Regions from separate parts of the Pectobacterium parvum genome, predicted to be linked through region 2. Evidence: predicted binding sites of a transcription regulator. Region 2 holds the regulator's gene; each other region holds the start of a gene.
The links. The regulator PurR, encoded in region 2, represses purine synthesis genes. The targets are predictions, from matches to a motif close to CANGCAAACGTTTGCNTG.
Positions count from the first base shown of each region.

Region 1 (5,269 bases), 1.3 Mb from region 2:
CATGCAGTGCCAGAACCGCTTCCACTTCCGCACGACGTGCCGCAGGGATCTGAATGACGGCGCCAAGCTCTTCGTTAAACAGCGTCGCCAGCGTATCCTCACCCTGAGACGCGATATCGACAGTCACGCCGCAATGGCCAGCAAACGCCATCTCTGCCAGCGTAACCAGCAGGCCACCGTCTGAACGGTCGTGGTAGGCCAGAAGCGCTTTGTCCGCGACCAGCTGCTGCATGGCGTTAAAGAAGCCTGCCAGTTGCTCTGGGCTATGCACATCTGCCGTCTTACGACCCAACTGACGATAAACTTGTGCCAGCGCTGTAGCGCCCAGTGCTTTATTACCTGCACCCAAATCGATCAGCAGCAACGCATTATCCTGTCCGGTACGCAGCTGTGGCGTTACCGTGTTACGCACGTCTTCCACGCGGGCAAACGCAGAGATCACCAGCGACATCGGCGAGGTTACCGCGCGATCTTCGCCCTCTTCCTGCCAGCGAGTTTTCATCGACATGGAGTCTTTACCCACCGGAATCGTCAGACCCAGCGCAGGGCACAGCTCTTCACCCACGGCTTTCACCGCATCGTACAGTCCGGCATCTTCGCCCGGATGCCCGGCTGCTGCCATCCAGTTCGCAGACAGCTTCACGCGAGTCAGCGGGCCGATATGCGTGGCCGCAATGTTCGTCAGCGCCTCACCCACAGCCAAACGCGCGGAAGCGGCGAAGTTACGCAGCGCGACTGGCGCACGTTCACCGATAGACATTGCCTCGCCATAATAACTATCAAGGCTGGCGGTAGTCACCGCACAGTCAGCCACCGGCACCTGCCACGGACCGACCATCTGGTCGCGGGCTACCATTCCGGTAACAGAGCGGTCGCCAATGGTGATCAGGAAGGTTTTTTCGGCAACAACAGGCAAGTGCAGCACGCGCTCGACCGCTTCTGCCAGATAGATTTCATCACGCTGTAACGGCGTGCCTTCTACCTGTTTGCGCTCAACGTCACGCAGCATCTTCGGCGTTTTGCCCAACAGCACATCCAGCGGGAGATCGATAGGCTGGTTGTTGAAGTGACGATCGTTCATCGTCAGATGCAGTTCTTCCGTCGCCTCGCCAATCACCGCATAAGGCGCACGTTCACGACGGCAGATTTCATCAAACAGTGCCAGTTGCTCTGGCGCAACGGCCAGAACGTAGCGCTCCTGCGATTCGTTACACCAGACTTCCAGCGGGCTCATGCCCGGCTCGTCGTTCAGAATATCGCGCAGTTCAAAGCGACCACCGCGACCGCCGTCACTCACCAGTTCCGGCATCGCGTTGGACAGACCACCCGCGCCGACATCGTGAATAAACAGGATCGGGTTGGCTTCACCCAATTGCCAGCAGCGGTCGATCACTTCCTGACAGCGGCGTTCCATTTCTGGGTTATCACGCTGTACAGAAGCAAAATCCAGATCCGCATCAGACTGACCCGATGCCATAGAAGAGGCTGCACCGCCGCCCAAACCGATATTCATGGACGGTCCGCCCAGTACAATCAGTTTGGCACCGACGATAATTTCGCCTTTTTGGACGTGATCGGCGCGGATGTTACCAATGCCGCCCGCCAGCATGATTGGTTTATGGTAGCCGCGCAGCTCTGTACCATTGTGGCTGTCAACGCGCTCTTCATAAGTACGGAAATAACCCGTCAGTGCAGGACGACCGAATTCGTTGTTGAATGCCGCGCCGCCCAGTGGGCCTTCGGTCATGATATCCAGCGCGCTGACAATACGCTCTGGCTTGCCGAACTCTTCCTCTTCCCACGGCTGGACAAAGCCAGGAATGCGCAGGTTCGAAACGGAGAAGCCCACCAGACCCGCTTTCGGCTTGGAGCCACGGCCTGTCGCGCCTTCGTCACGGATTTCACCACCGGATCCCGTTGCTGCGCCCGGCCACGGTGAAATGGCGGTTGGGTGGTTATGCGTTTCAACCTTCATCAGGATGTGTGCATCTTCCTGATGGTAAGTATATTGCCCGTTGGGATCGGTGTAGAAACGGCCGACGGCGGAACCTTCCATGACGGCGGCGTTATCTTTATAGGCAGAGAGAACGTGATCGGGGGTGTGTTCAAAGGTGTTTTTGATCATTTTGAACAGTGACTTCGGCTGAGTGACGCCATCGATCACCCAATCAGCGTTAAAAATCTTGTGGCGGCAGTGCTCAGAGTTCGCCTGTGCGAACATATACAGTTCGATATCGGTTGGGTTACGGCCCAGTTTGGTGAAGGCTTCCAGCAGATAGTCAATTTCATCTTCTGCCAATGCCAGTCCCAGACGGACGTTCGCCTCTTCCAGTGCCTGACGCCCTTGCAGCAAAATTTCGATGCGCTTGAAAGGAGCAGGTTGATGATGAGAGAACAGCGCTTCGGCCTGTTTCAGGTCGCTAAATACGCTTTCCATCATCCGGTCATGCAGCAGTGCCCCCAGTTGCTGCCACTGTTCATCGCTCAGCGTAGGCGCATGAATATAGAAAGCCAGACCACGCTCCAGGCGCAGTACTTTGCTTAATCCACAGTTATGGGCGATATCCGTTGCTTTGGAAGACCACGGTGAAATCGTGCCGGGACGCGGCGTGACCAGTAACAGATGGCCTTGCGGTTCGTGCTCCGCGAGAGAAGGACCATACTTCAGCAAACGTGTCAGTTTGGCCTGTTCATCGTTGTTCAACGGGGCGCTGACATCGGCGAAATGTACGTATTCAGCATAGATATCACTGACCGGCAAAACGTGCTCTTTGCAGCGGACCAGCAATTTATTAATACGAAAAGCCGATAAAGCAGGTGAACCACGCAGTATTTCCATAATCTAAAGTTCTCTCGTCTTCGATGCACTGGCTGCGATACAGCCATGGGGCACAACAGGGGGGAAACGCGCATATTATAGAGAATCCTTCCCTCGGACGAAACCGTTTGCGTGGCGATAATTTCACTTCGCGTCCGACGAGTGATTAATCGGTGACCAAATCAATAAAAGTTGCACACTGGCGGTTTGTTAAGCAAAATGCCCCCACTCTGGGAAATGACGTATAAAAAAACTGCCGTTACAGACAGCCTGGCCACATGGCCGCCGAGAGATAACTATTTGAAGCCGTTAAAATTAAATTATTTTTTCATCGGGATTATCACGTTACTGCTGGCGTTAGCGCTATGGCCTAGCATTCCCTGGCGCAGTAGCCAGGATGTACAGCTCAGGCAGATCCTCTCACGCGGTGAGTTGCGTATCAGCACAGTCAACTCACCGCTGACTTATGCCGTGAGCAACGGATCCCCGACAGGTCTGGACTATGAACTGGCAAAACGGTTCGCCGATTACCTCGGCGTCAAGCTGGTGGTCTCGTCACGCAAGAATCTTGACGAGTTGTTTGACGATCTGGGCGGTGACGATGCCGACCTGCTGGCTGCCGGGCTGATCTACAACCACGAGCGTCTGGAACGCTTTCGTGCCGGCCCAACCTACTATTCCATTTCACAACAGATGGTGTACCGCCTCGGTTCACCCCGCCCAAAAACACTGGATAAACTGCAAGGCCGCCTCGTCGTCACATCCGGTTCCGCCCACGCCGCGACACTGCGCGATCTAAAAGCAGAGAAATACCCGCAGCTAAGCTGGGAATCGGCTTCCGATCAGAGCACGCAGGAATTACTGAAGCAGGTTGCCGACGGCAAACTGGACTATACGCTGGGTGATTCGGTCACCATCGGTCTGATGCAGCGAATTCATCCGCAGCTTGCCGTCGCCTTCGATCTCAGCGATGAAGAGCCGGTTACCTGGTATATGCGCCGTTCACACGATGACAGCCTGTCCGCCGCGCTGCTGGATTTCTTCAGCCAGATTGTCGAAGACGGTACGCTCGCGCGTCTGGAGGAGAAGTATCTCGGTCACGTTGGCGAATTTGACTATGTCGATACCACCACGTTCCTGAGCGCGATTGATGAAACGCTGCCGGATCTGCGCCCGCTGTTTGAAAAATACGCCACCGATATCGACTGGAAGCTGCTGGCCGCTATCTCCTATCAGGAGTCACACTGGAACCCGCTGGCGACTTCTCCTACCGGCGTGCGCGGGCTGATGATGCTCACACGCAACACGGCAGAAAGCCTGAACGTCACCGATCGAGTCGACCCAGAGCAAAGTATTCGCGGCGGTGCGCAATATATGTCGCACATGATGCAGAAAATGCCGGACACCATCCCGGAAGATGAAAAAATCTGGTTTGCGCTGGCGTCTTACAATATGGGATACGCCCATCTGCTTGATGCGCGTAAATTGACCGAAAAACAGAAGGGTAACCCCGACAGCTGGGTCGATGTGAAGATGCGCCTGCCGATGCTGAGCCAGAAGCGCTATTACACTCAAACCACCTACGGCTACGCGCGCGGACATGAAGCCTATAACTACGTGGAAAACATTCGGCGTTATATGGTGAGCCTAGAAGGTTATCTGATAGAAAAAGAAGCCAAAGTGCAGCAACAAACCCAGATCGCACAAGGCTATCCGGCCGTGCCTCTCAGCAAGGTACCGGAATAAAAGAACCGAAATAGATCCGTATGGAAGGAAAAATGCCTCGCTACTCCTGCGCGGCGTTTTTCTCGCTTTTTTCTGCGGCACGACGGGCTTTATGCTGTTCACGACGTAGGCGAAAGAACGTGCTGAGCGTTGCAGAGCATTCATCAGCCAGAATGCCGGGTTCAATCACGATCTGATGATTCATGCCGGGATGGCGCAGAATATCCACCAGCGACCCCGCGGCCCCCGTTTTCTCATCTGACGCACCGTAAACCAAACGGCCAATACGGCTGTGTATCATCGCGCCCGCACACATGATGCACGGCTCCAGCGTGACATACAGCGTCGTCTCCAGCAGGCGATAGTTTTGCAACACCAGCCCTCCCTGCCGCAACGCCATGATCTCAGCGTGCGCGGTAGGATCGTGATGCCCAATCGGCCGATTCCACCCTTCGCCGATGGCTTCGTTATCCAGCACCAGCACCGCACCAACCGGCACTTCGCCTTCATCCTGAGCACGCTGAGCCAGCGTTAATGCATGACGCATCCAGTATTCATCGTTACGCAGGCTAACCACGTTTCCTCACTCGAACATTCATATTTTGGCGGCGCATTATACCTATATGAAGAGATGAAAAAATCAGATGAAGGAATGAAAAAATCATTCCAGCTGTTGCAGGCTACCTTCGGGGGTGACTCGCCAGCGATGTTCGCAAAAATAGAGTA
Region 1 is NZ_CP087392.1:1,382,075-1,387,343, reverse strand. Features, by position in the region: gene purL (phosphoribosylformylglycinamidine synthase) at 1-2,839, opposite strand, end outside; gene mltF (membrane-bound lytic murein transglycosylase MltF) at 3,056-4,564, shown strand; gene tadA (tRNA adenosine(34) deaminase TadA) at 4,605-5,090, opposite strand; gene yfhb (phosphatidylglycerophosphatase C) at 5,205-5,269, opposite strand, start outside.
Region 1: the regulator PurR is predicted to act here: its motif matches at 2,936-2,953, upstream of purL (phosphoribosylformylglycinamidine synthase).

Region 2 (5,269 bases):
CTGAAAAGGCTGAGATCAAAAAACGGGTGCCATAAAGGCACCCGTTGGAAGAATTTACGCTCGCCTCGTAACAACATTTGACATCGTCATTACGCCAGACGAAAGCATTACTCTTGATCGGCCTGCTGCGCTTTATATTTATCTGCCGTTTCTTTGATCAGCGGTTGCAGTTCACCGCGCTGAAACATTTCTACCACGATATCACAACCGCCAACCAGCTCACCGTCAACCCACAGCTGTGGGAATGTCGGCCAGTTTGCGTATTTCGGCAGTTCAGCACGAATGTCTGGGTTCTGCAAAATATCAACATACGCAAAACGTTCGCCACAGGCAGATAACGCCTGAACCGTCTGTGCAGAAAAGCCGCAGCTTGGCAATTTCGGGGAGCCTTTCATGTACAGCAGAATCGGGTTTTCAGCAATTTGGCGCTGAATTTTTTCAATTGTCGGTGTCGTCATCTTCTTGCTTCCTTAATTCTATAGGATGGCTAACGTCCAAAACGCTAGCCATGAGCCGCCGTCAGAGGTGCTACGACAGCGACATTGACTCAGTGATATTGTACCGATGCCACTAGCTACAAAAAAACGCCATTTTTTGTAGGGTTATTTTTTTTCCTGAAGGCCTTCGTCATTGATGAAATCAGCGCCAGAAAACGCTGATAAATCAATCGAAAAAATAACTATTAACGTTTTTTCACTATTCTGTATGAATAAAGCGACCGTGCCCACTTTTTTATGACGCCGTTTTCAGGAATACTGTGAGGATTGAGCGAGTTAAGGATTATGTTCGGTCACTGTTAATATGCGCTTATTTATTACTCTTTTTATATTATTTTTCAATAATCTATCCCTGAACATCGTTCAGGCTGCGCCGCATACCCCGCATTCTGCGCCGAAGAAAAGCGCCGTGGCAGAAACGAATAAGAAAAGCCGCCAAACAAAGGGTAATGCTAAATCCCCGACGCCGATCAAAAGCAAAAAACCAGAATCTACCGCCGTCAGCAATAAAACCAAATCCCGCACCGCGAGCAAAGTGACAGAGAAAAAGCCGTCACGAACGCAAAGCAGCACGCCCGCGCTAGTGAAAAAAAATCTTAAAAAGCTGAAGCCTGAAGAAGAGAAGCAAACAACCGCCCAAGCCAGAGTCAAAACCGGACTGAAGAAGACCGCACTCAAGGGGAAAGCGGATAAAAATCCAGCGCCGACAGAAAAAGGAATGGCGCTAAGCGCTGCGCATAAAAAACGCTATCAGCATGCCAAAACGACCGCAATGAATAAGTTGATGAGTCAGATAGGCAAACCTTACCACTGGGGCGGCTCCTCTCCTTTTACCGGATTCGACTGTAGCGGACTGGTTTATTACGCCTACAAAGATGTCGTTAAGATCCAAATTCCACGCACCGCAAACGAAATGTATCACCTGCGTGATGCTGCTCCGATTAAAAAGAGTGAGCTGGAAAGTGGCGATCTGGTCTTCTTCCGCATCAATAATCGTGGCGCAGCCGATCACGTCGGGGTTTATCTGGGTGAAGGGAAATTTATTCAGTCGCCGCGTACAGGCTCAGATATTCGTATCAGCAAGCTGAGTGAAGATTATTGGCAGGAGCACTACGTTGGCGCACGTCGCGTGGTGACGCCGCAGACGATTCGTTAAGAGACAGGTTGTACGTAGTAAAGAAAAGCAATGTGAAGAAAACGATCCAGACACGTTATGGCATCATCAACGTGTCTGAATATCTAACCCGCCCAGAGGCACCCTTCGGTTAGTTCATCACCGCAATAAAACTAAACGCGATGATCACAGCCAACGAGCCAACGGTTGTTAGCAAAGACATCTTCAGATCTGTATCCATAAATTACTCCTTATTAACGAACAAATTTTATCTGAAAGCTTCATCTGAAAAGACACCACCATTCACAGCCGAACCCGCTTAGGTAGTTAAAGCTACAAATAATAGGGTTATTACGATTCTTTCATAATTGTAGCGAAAAATCTCGGACGAATGCATCACTAATAGTATAAATTAGCCCTTTCACTTTCATGATAAATCGGACACAATCCGCTGTTTATGAAAGCGCTGCGTATCAGTCGAAAAACGTCAACCCAGATCCCTTCGGTATAACATTCGGCATTCTCCTTCTGAAATCCTGTTTTTTAGCTTAGAAGAAGAACATTAAACGTAGGCAAACGATTAACAATATACTTACGTCTGTAACAGGTAAGTTCAGGAGTCATTTTTAGATGGCAACGATTAAAGATGTGGCAAAACGTGCTGGCGTTTCCACCACAACCGTATCGCACGTGATCAATAAAACACGTTTCGTCGCCGAAGAGACTAAGGCAGCCGTCAGGGCAGCAATCAAAGAATTGCACTATTCACCCAGCGCCGTCGCCCGCAGCCTCAAAGTTAATCACACTAAATCTATCGGCTTGCTGGCCACTTCCAGCGAAGCCCCCTATTTCGCCGAGATCATTGAAGCCGTTGAAAACAGCTGCTACGCCAAAGGCTACACGCTGGTGCTGTGTAATTCGCATAACGACATCGGCAAGCAGCGCGCCTATCTTTCCATGTTGGCGCAAAAACGCGTCGACGGCCTGTTGGTGATGTGTGCCGAATATCCGCCCGAGTTATTAGGTATGCTGGAAGACTATCGCAGCATTCCGATGGTCGTGATGGACTGGGGACAGATGCACAGCGATTTTACCGATACGATTATCGATAACGCCTTTGAAGGCGGTTATATGGCAGGTCGTTACCTGATTGAACGTGGCCACCGAGATATCGGCGCCATCCCCGGTACTCAAGAACGCAACACCGGCAGCGGACGCTACCTCGGCTTTTTGAAAGCATTGAAGGAAGCCGACATCACCGTGCGTGACGAATGGGTGGTTCGGGGTGATTTTGAACCGGAATCCGGCTACAAAGCCATGCATCAGATCCTCGCACAGAAACAGCGACCTACAGCCGTATTCTGCGGTGGCGATATCATGGCGATGGGGGCTATCTGTGCGGCAGATGAACTGGGTCTGCGCGTACCGCAGGATATTTCGGTGATCGGTTATGACAACGTGCGCCACGCGCGTTTCTTTACGCCTGCGCTGACCACCATCCATCAGCCAAAGGAGCGTCTGGGTCAATCTGCGTTCGCTATGCTACTGGATCGCATTACTAGTAAGCGGGAAGATGCGCACGTCATTGAAGTGCATCCGACGCTGATTGAGCGCCGCTCGGTTGCAGACGGCCCCTACCTCGACTATCGCCGCTAGCCGTAGCCATTCTGTACAGACGATTTTCTTATTCCTGCTGCTTCCCCTCTCTGCTTCAGCCAATTCTCTTGTATGCTGGCTGAAGCAGTTCTAAATTTAATACCGTGTTTCATTTTCTCTGGTGACAGCCGATACCTCGGCTGCGATAAGTGTTGTCCTGGTGTGTTTTACGATACTTTTGCATGTGAAAAGTTAAGGAGACATGATGGGTTTACCTTATACAGAAGAATGGGATCCTGATACCGCGCCTTGGTTCCACATCGTGCAGGGCATGCTGGCCGCCGCGAATATCACCATCAACGGCACTCGCCCTTTTGACATCCGCGTGACCAACCCCAATTTCTTTAAGCGTATCCTGCGTGAGGGATCGCTGGGGCTGGGAGAAAGCTACATGGACGAATGGTGGGAGTGTGAACGGCTGGATATGTTTTCCCATCGCGTTCTGCGCGCAGGGCTGGATACTCAACTGCCCCGCCGCCTCCACAACCTGACGCGCGTTGCCCTCTCCCGCATCACGAATTTGCAATCCCGCCGACGCGCTCAGGTTGTCGGTAAAGCGCATTACGATTTAGGTAATGATCTCTTTACCCTGATGCTAGATCCTTACATGCAATACTCCTGCGCTTATTGGAAACAGGCGCAAACGCTGGAACAGGCGCAGGAAGATAAACTCACCATGATCTGCGAAAAGCTCCAGCTAAAATCAGGAATGACGCTGTTGGATATCGGCTGTGGTTGGGGCGGGCTTGCCGAGTTCGCGGCACGCCACTACGGCGTGTCAGTTTACGGCGTCACTATTTCCAGAGAACAGCAGATGTTGGCACAGCGACGTTGTCAGGATCTGAACGTCATCATTGAATTGCAGGATTATCGCGATCTCGAGCGGCAATTCGATCGCGTGGTGTCAGTTGGCATGTTTGAACACGTCGGGCCGCGCAACTATGACAACTACTTCCGCGTCGTTCTGCGTAATCTAAAACCCGACGGGCTGTTTCTGCTACATACCATCGGGGCCAATAAGACTAACCCGCACATCGATCCCTGGATTCATAAATACATATTCCCCAACGGCTGTATTCCCTCCATACAGCATATTGCACAGGCGAGTGAGCCTTATTTGGTAATGGAAGACTGGCACAATTTCGGTGCTGATTACGATCGTACATTAATGGCCTGGCACGCTCGCTTTCAGCAGAACTGGCCACCGCTTTCCACACGCTATACGGCCCGCTTCCGCCGGATGTTCAGCTACTATCTTAACTTTTGTGCAGGGGCTTTCAGAGCAAGAAACCTTCAGCTCTGGCAGGTCGTGTTCAGCACGGATGGGGTCGAAGGTGGATTGCGCGTTGCGCGCTAACAGCATTGTGTGTTGACAGAAAATCGTGTGCTGACAGAAAAGAGAAAACCGGACGGTAGAAACGCCGTCCGGTTTACCAGAATGTGCAACGTAGAATTACTCTTCCTTGCCGAGATCGCTCGCCTGCTTGCTAGCCAACACGCGCTCGACCGTATCGACCACGGCCTGTGTCTGCGGATCGATTTCGATATTAATGCGGTTTCCCAGACGCTTCTGTCCCAGCGTGGTGCGGTTCAGCGTTTCTGGAATTAAATGCACGCAGAAACGTCCACGGGTCACTTCTCCCACCGTCAGGCTGATACCGTCAATTCCAACGAAGCCTTTATGTAGCACGTATTTCATCAGCGCTTCATCTGCAAGGCGGAACCAAATCTGATGGTTATTCTCTGAAACCTGAATCTTAACCACTTCCGCGGTACACATGATGTGGCCCGACATGACGTGCCCACCGATCTCGTCACCGAATTTCGCGGCTCGCTCAATATTCACGACATCGCCTTCATGAATATCGCCCAGATTCGTTAACCGCAGCGTTTCCTTCATGAGATCAAAACTGACACGATCGCCGTCAACAGCGGTGACCGTCAGGCAGCAGCCATTATGCGCCACCGATGCGCCGGGCACGAGCCCTGGCAACAACTCAGG
Region 2 is NZ_CP087392.1:2,662,293-2,667,561, forward strand. Features, by position in the region: gene rnt (ribonuclease T) at 1-4, shown strand, start outside; gene LOZ86_RS12015 (Grx4 family monothiol glutaredoxin) at 108-458, opposite strand; gene LOZ86_RS12020 (C40 family peptidase) at 802-1,653, shown strand; gene cydH (cytochrome bd-I oxidase subunit CydH) at 1,763-1,852, opposite strand; gene purR (HTH-type transcriptional repressor PurR) at 2,242-3,267, shown strand; gene cfa (cyclopropane fatty acyl phospholipid synthase) at 3,473-4,624, shown strand; gene LOZ86_RS12040 (riboflavin synthase) at 4,721-5,269, opposite strand, start outside.

Region 3 (5,269 bases), 1.3 Mb from region 2:
GTCCGTCTCATTCGCCAGCCTGTTTATTAGTCTCGGCGTGGTCGGCATGATGTTCGGCAGCGCATTGGCGAAGCCCCTGACCGACCGTTTTTGCAAGCTGAAAGTGTTTTTCTGGGTCAACATCGCACTGGCGATCTTCTCCAGCGCCTTCTATTTTTTCAACCCTCACCTGACCAGCTTTATTCTGGTGATGTACTTCCTGCTGAACATTCTGCACCAGATCCCGTCCCCGCTTCACTGGTCGCTGATGGCCGATGTGGATGACTACGGCGAGTGGAAAACCGGCAAGCGAATCACTGGGATCAGCTTCTCCGGCAATCTGTTCTTCCTGAAAGTCGGGCTGGCGATTGCGGGTGCGATGGTCGGCTTCCTGCTGTCCTACTATGGTTATGATGCCAATGCCCCACAGCAAAATGCCGAAGCCATGAACGGCATCATTATGTTGTTCACCCTTATTCCCGGCGTAGGCTATTTGATTACCGCAGGCGTTGTGCGTTTGCTGAAGGTCGATCGCCAGCTCATGCAGCAAATACAAATCGATCTGGAAAAACGCCGTAATAACTATCGGGAACTGAGCGAGAGCCGCGACAGCCAATCACCCAACGTCAAAAGAGGAGGAGAGAATGATGAACCCACATCAATGGCCTAACCCACTGATTGAACAACGGGCAGATCCTTTCATTCTTCGCCACACGGATGGACAGTACTATTTTATTGCCTCGGTACCTGAATACAATCGGCTCGAAATTCGCCGGGCCAGTTCGCTGGAAGCTCTTGCCCACGCGACCCCGGTAACGATCTGGCGCAAGCATGAGCGCGGCCCGTTAAGTGCGCTGATTTGGGCACCGGAACTGCATGTGATTAATGGCAAATGGTATGTCTATTTCGCCGCCGCACCGACGGAAGACATCAAAGACGGCTTATTCCAGCACCGCATGTTTGCGTTGGAATGTGCAGACAGCAACCCGCTAAAAGGCAACTGGGTCGAAAGAGGCCGGATTTATACGCAATTCGATACCTTCTCGCTGGATGCCACCCACTTTGAACACAAAGGCAAACGCTACTATCTGTGGGCGCAAAAAGATCCCGCTATTTCAGGTAATTCGAATCTGTATCTGGCGGAAATGGAAAATCCGTGGACGTTGAAAGGCACGCCGGTCATGTTGAGCAAGCCGGAACTGCCGTGGGAAGTGATTGGTTTTAAAGTCAACGAAGGGCCCGCGGTCATTAAGCACGGCGAACGTCTCTTCATCACCTATTCCGCCAGCGCCACCGATGAAAATTACTGTATCGGCTTACTGTGGGCGAATGCAGGCAGCGATCTGTTGAACCCGACAAGCTGGCATAAATTGCAGCAACCAGTCTTTACCACCAGCCGGGAAAACCGGCAATTTGGGCCGGGCCATAACAGCTTTACTCAAACAGAAACGGGCGAAGACGTTCTGGTTTACCATGCCCGCAACTACACGGAGATAGAAGGCGATCCGCTGTATGACCCGAATCGCCATACGCGGATTAAAACCTTCATCTGGGATCGTGACGGTATGCCCGTGTTCGGCGAACCACCCGCAGACAGGTAATAAGCGAGAAATGGGTGCGCTGGGACGTCCGTTGGGACGTACATGTAGAAATCAAACCAGCGCACCGTATATCGTCAGGAGCGCGACGACGACCACTAATGCTAGCGTCACTTTTTTCGCTAGCGTGACGGCGGCTTTGGGCGTCTCCACAGGCTCAACGTGGGATTCACGCGCCAGAGAGAATTGGGCCAGTTGAGTCAACACCCAATACTGTGAACTGCGAGAATCCCCCAGCGAGGCGAACCAGGCAGGCAGCGCTTTCTCGCCGTGCCCCAGCAGTGCGTAAGCGGCACCGACCAAGCGGGCAGGAATCCAGTCAAGCCAATGCAGTAAACTATCGACACCAGACTGCGCGCGCTCCAGCGGGGTGTGGTGGCGGGCAAGCCAGGTCTGTCTGGCGCGTAAAAACGCGTACCCCATCAGAGCAATCGGCCCGTAGGGTCCGGCAACGATAAACCAGAACAGTGGTGCTAAATAAAACCGGAAATTTATCCACAGCAGCGCATTTTGCAGCTCTTTCAGTTGCTCTTCTTCTCCCGTGCCAACGGGCAGACCGTGAATCAGCGCCAGTTCAGCCGCCATTTCCCGGCGGGCATCCGCCTCACCGCGCTGTGCAGCCTGCAAATAGCGCCGATAGTGCTGACGGATTTCACCCGCACCAATGCACATCAAGCTGATGATAATCCACAGCAAAAGAGAAATCAGGCCGAATAGAATACCGCTCGTGAGCCACAGCAGGCCCGCCACGATGCCCATGCAGCAGAGCGTCAGGAACAGCGTTTGCAATAAAGACGGAGCTGGTACGTGCCGGAACACGACCTCAAGCCGATGATCGATCTGCCAGTGCTCGCCCTGTTTGAACAAGCGTTCCCATGCCAGCGTAAGCAACAGTGTAAACAGCGTCATTAATCCAGACTCCCTTTGTTCTCTGTCCAGTTTTCTTGTAGCAGACGATGATAGCCGTCCCAGTCAAATGCCGGTCCGGGGTCGGTTTTACGGCCCGGCGCAATGTCGCTGTGTCCGGTAATGCGCGACGGCGTAATAGGATAGGCCCGCATCAATAGGCGTGTAATCGCCACCAGCGAGTGATACTGCTGCGCGGTAAAAGGCAGCGTATCCGTCCCTTCCAGCTCAATGCCAATAGAGAAATCATTACAGCGTTCCCGGCCTTCAAACACCGACACACCGGCATGCCAGGCGCGCCGATCGAAAGGCACATACTGTGTGATTTGCCCATCGCGGCGAATCAGGCAGTGTGCCGCGACGCGTAAATGGGAAATGTCGGCGAAATAAGGATGCGCAGTGGGATCCAACGTCGCCGTAAACAATTGATCAATATACGGACCACCAAACTCGCCGGGCGGCAGACTGATATTGTGGATCACCAGTAGGGAAGGCACCTCATCATTCGGGCGACCATCATAATGCGGTGAAGGCGTGTGTGTAATGTCGGATAACCAGCCATTTTCCAAAAGCATCGGCGATAACCTCGCATCGTATCGTTTGCCGGCTGAATCAGGCGAAAAATCAATTTCCGGAGTAAAAACAATTGTAGCCAAAAGGTCCTTGTATCCAAGATACCATGTTTCACGCCGTGCTATCTATTCAACTGGGTATCAATAGGTTTTACCGTTCGTTTTGTGATATTCCCGTCGCTTTCCTGCCTGAATGCAATCCCGATACTTTTTTAGTAAGGTGAAATTCCTAACACCATTATGTGATTAAAATCACATTACAAATGTAATAGCATAATAAAAGGCAATCGTTTTCGTGCATTGCGTCTATTTTTACTTAAAATGCATGACAAAATTATCTTCTGATTTTTTTAGATATTACCAAAACTTATTTTGCGGTCTTACGTACGACGCACATGACGTCTAACACTATGGTACTTAACATGAAAAAAACTTTCGCCGCAGGCGCGTTGCTCGCACTGTCATGCTCAATGCCTGTTCTTGCCGACAGCAATAAAGCCGAATATCTGTCCGACTGGTGGCACCAGAGCATTAACGTCGTCGGTAGCGCCCACACCCGTTTCGGGCCGCAACTGAACAGCACGACTTACCTGGAATACGAAGCATTTGCGCGTAAAGACTGGTTCGATTTCTACGGTTACGCCGATGCGCCTAAGTTTTTTGGTGGCGATCCCGACAGCCGTGGCATTTGGGACAAAGGCTCTCCGCTGTTTGTCGAGATCGAACCACGCTTCTCAATTGATAAACTGACGGGAGCTGACCTGAGCTTTGGTCCGTTTAAAGAGTGGTACATCGCCAATAACGTTATTTACGATCAGGGTCGCAACAGCGGTTCACGCCAAAGCACCTGGTACATGGGCTTAGGTACCGATATTGATACCGGCACCGATCTGTCCCTCTCACTGAACGGCTATGCCAAATACCAATGGCAGAACTACGGCGCCGCTAACGAAAACGAGTGGGACGGCTACCGTGTAAAAGTGAAATACTCTTACCCACTGGGCTCAATGTTGGGCGGCAACGTCTCGTACATCAGCTTCACCAATTTCGATTTTGGCTCAGAACTGCGTGATAAATCGAATTCAAGCCGCACCAACAATTCCATTGCCTCCAGCCATATTCTGGCGCTGGGCTACGACCACTGGCACTACTCTTTCGTCGCTCGTTATTTCCACAACGGCGGCCAATGGGCTGATGGCGCAGAACTCAATTTCGGCAAAGGCCCGTTTGAAGTGAAATCTACCGGCTGGGGCTACTATCTGGTCGTTGGTTACAACTTCTAAAATCGCCTCCCCTTTCCGGCGACCACGGATGTTCGCCGGAAGATTAATAACAGTAACAGTTTGAATTGTAATAATTATTCATTCTGGATGTCCTGATATAAACAAGGTAGCATAGACCTCCGAATCCCCCTTCGGAGTTTTGTCATGTCAACGCGTCGCTACAGTCAGGAACAACGCCAACAAGCCTTGCTCGCTCGTATTGCACAAGATATCCCCGCCAGCGTGCAACTGGCCTTGCGTGAAGATTTAGGTGGCATCGTCGATGCTAATCAAGACATTACCGCGCTTCTGCTCCCCGACAACGAGACCGTCAGCGCACGCATTATCACGCGTGAAGCAGGCATATTCTGCGGCACGCGCTGGCTTGAGGAAGTCTTTTCTCAATTAGGCAACACGACCACGATCGTCTGGCACGTTGCCGATGGCGACGCTATCACGCCCAACCAAACGCTGTGTGACATCACGGGGCCAGCCAAACAGCTCCTGACAGGCGAACGTACTGCGCTGAATTTCCTGCAAACGCTGTCCGGCGTCGCAACCGAAGTCAGCCGTTATGTTGCCGTATTGCAGGGAACGCGTACTCGACTGCTGGATACGCGCAAGACGCTGCCGGGGCTGAGAACCGCGCTGAAATACGCCGTATCATGCGGTGGCGGAGACAACCACCGACTCGGTTTATCCGACGCTTTCCTGATCAAGGAAAACCACATCATCGCCGCAGGCTCAATCAAAAATGCGGTAGAAAAAGCACAGTCTTTACGCAGCGATGTTCCGGTAGAAGTTGAGGTCGAATCACTGGATGAATTACAGCAGGCGCTGGAAGCGGGCGCAGATATCGTCATGCTGGATAATTTCAGTCTGGACAATATCCGGGAAGCCGTTAACACCACACAAGGCCGCGCATTGCTGGAAATATCCGGTAATGTCACCC
Region 3 is NZ_CP087392.1:3,997,061-4,002,329, forward strand. Features, by position in the region: gene LOZ86_RS18000 (glycoside-pentoside-hexuronide (GPH):cation symporter) at 1-649, shown strand, start outside; gene LOZ86_RS18005 (glycoside hydrolase family 43 protein) at 627-1,580, shown strand; gene ampE (beta-lactamase regulator AmpE) at 1,632-2,486, opposite strand; gene ampD (1,6-anhydro-N-acetylmuramyl-L-alanine amidase AmpD) at 2,486-3,058, opposite strand; gene LOZ86_RS18020 (nucleoside-specific channel-forming protein Tsx) at 3,478-4,338, shown strand; gene nadC (carboxylating nicotinate-nucleotide diphosphorylase) at 4,483-5,269, shown strand, end outside.
Region 3: the regulator PurR is predicted to act here: its motif matches at 3,336-3,353, upstream of LOZ86_RS18020 (nucleoside-specific channel-forming protein Tsx).